One region of the Arthrobacter sp. Z1-15 genome, then DNA from elsewhere that is predicted to be linked to it. Evidence: riboswitches for the same ligand, from Rfam matches in the RefSeq annotation. Region 1 holds a riboswitch; the other holds the start of a gene.
What was found. A riboswitch is a leader RNA that binds a small molecule or an ion and turns the genes downstream of it on or off. The one in region 1 is predicted to bind guanidine.

Region 1 (2,195 bases):
GGACGAGCTTTCTGCCGTGGCCATGGAAGGCTCCGATCGTCGCTGCCGGTTTACCTGGGGTGTGCCGGAGTTCGTTTTCACTCCGGCATCCAGAGCAGTATCGTCCCGCCTGAACTCCTTGGAAAGCCCCGGCGGCAAAAGGCCGGCTCTGGAAGCCGCTAGTGCCCGCTTTCCTGATCCTGTGCGGAGGCGCCGCGGTTGGAGCTGTCCCGTGCCTCACCGGATGGCGAATCCACGAACTTCAGTCCGACCACACAGCCGATGATTCCCGCCAGGAAAAGGATCTTCAGCAGCCCGGGCTGTTCATTGCCGAAGATCATGGCATAGGCCACGGTCAGAACCGCACCCAGACCCGTCCAGACTGCGTAGGCAGTGGAGATGGGAATGAAGTTCATGGCGTACGAAAGACCCACCATGGAAAGGGCCCCGGCGGCAAGGAAGATCAGGGACGGAAGGAGAACGGTAAAGCCTGCCGAGGCGTCGAGGGCGGTTGCCCAGACGGCTTCCAGGACGGCGCTGAGGAGAAGGACGATCCACGGCATGCTTAGCCCACCAACTTTAGGCCGACAACGCAGCCCACCACGCCGAGCAGCAGCAGGACCTTAATGACCGTGGCTTTCTCGCCGCCGAACACCATCGCGTAGGCGGCGGTCAGGACGGCCCCGATACCCACCCACACGGCATAAGCGGTGCCCACAGGTATGGACTGCATGGCAAGGGCGAGGCCGGCCATGCTCAGGACGATGCCCGCCGCGAAGATGACCGTGGGCCAGAGACGCCGGAAGTTCTCCGATTTGCCGAGCGCTGTTGCCCAGACCGCCTCCAGCATGCCGGAGAAAACAAGGATGACCCATGCCATGACACATTCCTTTGGCCAGTCTTGTCGCTGTCCGGGTACTGAACCGTCGTCCGGAGACCGGGATCCGGTCTTGATCTCCTACGGTAGCAAATCCGGAACGGGCCTGCCGGTGCCGCTGACTGCCGGTGCTTGTGGCCGTGCCGTCTGCCGGCGGGCGCATCAGCAGTTCAATGGCTCAGCGACCAAGCGAATCAGGCCTGCTGCCTCCGGCTCTCGGCGATGCCCCGTGGCCGCAGAGGTGACCGCAGGCGCAGCCGTGAAGGCAACCGCAGCCGCAGGTTTCCCTGCCGTGCCAGGATGAGGCCGATGACGGCGGCAGCCAGTGCGGGGACCGCCCCGGCGACGAAAATAGCGCCCTGCGGTTCGAGAACTTCGGCCAGCCAGCCGGTGAGTGGTCCGCCGACTGCCTGTCCGCCAATCAGAACCATGATGTACAGGCTCATGACCCGCCCGCGGATGACTACCGCCGTCGTCGACTGCACGAGCTGATTGGCGCTCGTAATGAACTGCATGGAACAGAATCCGGCCACGATCATGACCGCGCCGAAGACCGGAAGGGACGGCGAAAAGGCGGACGCAGCCAGAGCGATGCCGAAGGTGGCCGCGCTGACGATGACGGTCCGAAGCCGCAGCGTCCGGCGCCGCGTCGACGCCACCGCACCGGCCAGCGCTCCGGTGGCCACCAGGGTATTCAGGAGTCCGAAGCCGTTGGCGCCGCTGTGGAAGACCTCGTCCGCGAAAGCCGCCATCAGAACAGGGGTACTCAGGGCAAAGACCGATACGAAGGCGCACATGGCCATCGGCCAGAACACGGTGGGCGTGGTGCGGGCATACCGCGCTCCTTCCCGGAGCATCCCCTTGGTGCGGGGCGCGGGTTCGGTCCGGAAAAGCTGATCGGTGCGAAGCCGTCCGAGCATGAACACCGTGAAGCTGCAGGCGGCTGCGTTGATGGCGAAGGCCCACCCTCCGCCGACGGCGCCGATCATGACGCCGGCCACTGCCGGCCCCACCATGGCGCCGAGCTGGAAGACCGAGGAGCTCACACTCAGGGCGTTGCGCAGGTGCTTGGGCCCCACCATTTCATGGACGAAAACCTGCCGTGCCGGCTGGTCAATCACGGTCACCATGCCCAGCGCCAGCGCCACAAGGTAGACATGCCACACCTGAACCGCGCCGGTCAGCGCAAGCACCGCAAGGGCAAGGGCCAGGACGGCGGCGGCAGACTGGCTCACCATCAGCAGGATCCGCTTGGAATGCCGGTCAGCGATGATTCCGCCCAGGGGTCCGAGCAGCAGGGTCGGCAGGAACTGGAAGGCGGTGGTGATACCGACGGCGG
Region 2 (2,195 bases), 320 kb from region 1:
GCAGTTGCTTCCAGATCGGACCGGAAATCGCCCCGGGCCAGGGCTTTGGCAACCACCTCGCCCGATAATTCCTGAAAAATCTTTATGCCCTGCCAGGTGGCACCTTCGTATTCATCGTGACGAAGGATCATGTGTGAAAGTTCGTGGAGAATCATCTGCTGCCGGTGCAGCATTCCCCTGGTGACCGAGTGGTAAACCACGTCCACCTGTTCCCGCGGAATCCAGAGGCCGCAGATTTTCTTTCCGGTGAGCTTTTCACTCTCGACTATCACTATTCTGCGTCCGCGGAGTTCTTCAACGTGCCGAATCAGCGATTCCAGGGTGATCCGCTCGGGCAATCGGAGACGGTCAAAGGCGTCTTTGGCGGTTTGGCGCAGCTGCTCATCCATGGGAATCCTCAATGTACCTGATTCCCCTCACCGGGCTAGTTCGGAACATGTTCCGATCATGTATTATGAAACGACCGGCCCGCGGCCGGGCATTGCGAAAGTTGGGGGACTTGCGAGAGTTTTCGCAGCTATGCCCGGCACGGGCCGGTTTCATTTCTCGGTGAATTGATCAGCCGCACTCACGGCTGCGGGGCTGATTGTCCTGTCTCAGTACAGCTAGTGGCTGAGTTTCAGTCCCACGACCCCGCCGACGATCATCATGAGGAACACGACCTTCAGCAAGGATGACGCCTCAGCACCGGTCACCATTGCATAAACAACGGTCAACGCTGCGCCAATTCCCACCCAGACCGCATAGGCCGTGCCGGTGGGCAGGTCCCTCATCGCATACGCAAGGCCGGCCATGCTGGCCAGCAGCGACGGGATGAACACCAAGGTCGGTCCGAGTTTGCTGAAGCCGTCGGATTTGCCCAGGGCAGTTGCCCAAACAGCTTCCAGCACACCGGATATGACAAGAATGATCCATGACATGGGAATCTCCAATGGGCCGTCTTGTCGCACACCGGGTACGGCACCCATCGTCCGGGAGGCTCACTGTTATAGCGAGGCTCTGCCTTAAAGCTCTCACGCCGCACGGCCCGGGTCGAATTTGGTGAGGTATCTGACCGTGGCTACGCTGATCGGACAGCGGGGAACGAGCAGACAAGGCTGGTGAGTGCAGTGGTGGCAGCAGGCCGTACATCAGGTGCCGCCGCAGCTACCCCGCGCGCCGTTTTGTCGCTCCTCGGTTTATCCGCCGTCATTGCCGGGCTCCTCACCATGCATATCTGGGTGGGCGGATTTGGAGCCTCTTCCCACCACGGGACTGTGGCGGTGGGCGGCACAGCAGCCGGACCTGCCGCGGCACCTCCGGGAACCGGGCACCTTCCGGCACCGGCCGCCCTCATCGGCGCCGCAGCCGCGGATCATGACTCCATGCCCGGCTGCGCAGGCAGCTGCGCCGACGAAGCGGCCTTCGGCATGTGCATGCTCGCACTGGTCATCATGGGTGCATTCGCACTGCGCACTCCTTCAGGGTGCGCGCCTGCCTTCTCGCTGGCCAACAGGGGTCCCCCCGCACTGCCCCGGGCGTTCCGCCCGGCCCCGTGCCCTTCACTCACTCAGCTCTGCATCAGCCGCACGTAAAATCCGCGTCCTTTGGACAGCGCACAGCAGCCAATGCACCCACAACCTGAGTATTGAAGGATTTATCCAATGAAACGCCATACATCCCAGCCCCCGCATGCCTTGTCCGCGCTCGCCCTCGCCGCCGCCCTGGTTCTGGCCGGATGCGGACAAAGCGGTACCGGTGACGCAGCCTCCGGAACAGCGGACTCCAGCGCAGCGGAAACCGCCGCTCCGGATTCCGCTGCCGCAAACCACAATGATGCCGACACGATGTTTGCTCAAATGATGATCCCGCACCATCAGCAGGCGGTCGAGATGAGCAACATGATGCTCGCCAAGGACGGCCTCAGCCCTGAGATCGTGGATCTGGCCAGCAGGATCAAGGACGCCCAGGGGCCGGAAATCGAGACAATGACCCGCTGGCTGGAGAGCTGGGGAGAACCCGCGGACCCGGCCGACGGCATGCAGGGGCACCAGCACACGGGGTCCGTGGACACCATGGAGGGAATGCTGAGTGAAGAGCAGCTGTCCCGACTCAAAGAGGCCCGGGGCGATGACGCATCGCGGATGTTCCTGGAGTCCATGACGGCCCACCACGAGGGCGCCGTCAGCATGGCCCGGGACGAGCTTGAGGGCGGC

Region 2: it holds a riboswitch for guanidine, as region 1 does, so the genes downstream of both, M1D40_RS15370 (DMT family transporter) here and M1D40_RS16890 (DMT family transporter) in region 1, are expected to answer to the same signal.

What each region holds. Positions count from the first base shown of each region.
Region 1 is NZ_CP096454.1:3,643,939-3,646,133, reverse strand. Features, by position in the region: gene M1D40_RS16900 (amino acid permease) at 1-24, opposite strand, end outside; gene M1D40_RS16895 (DMT family transporter) at 159-542, opposite strand; gene M1D40_RS16890 (DMT family transporter) at 545-859, opposite strand; guanidine-III (ykkC-III) riboswitch at 870-934, opposite strand; gene M1D40_RS16885 (MFS transporter) at 1,051-2,195, opposite strand, start outside.
Region 2 is NZ_CP096454.1:3,326,529-3,328,723, forward strand. Features, by position in the region: gene M1D40_RS15365 (hypothetical protein) at 1-389, opposite strand, end outside; gene M1D40_RS15370 (DMT family transporter) at 606-920, opposite strand; guanidine-III (ykkC-III) riboswitch at 931-1,001, opposite strand; gene M1D40_RS15375 (hypothetical protein) at 1,101-1,574, shown strand; gene M1D40_RS15380 (DUF305 domain-containing protein) at 1,644-2,195, shown strand, end outside.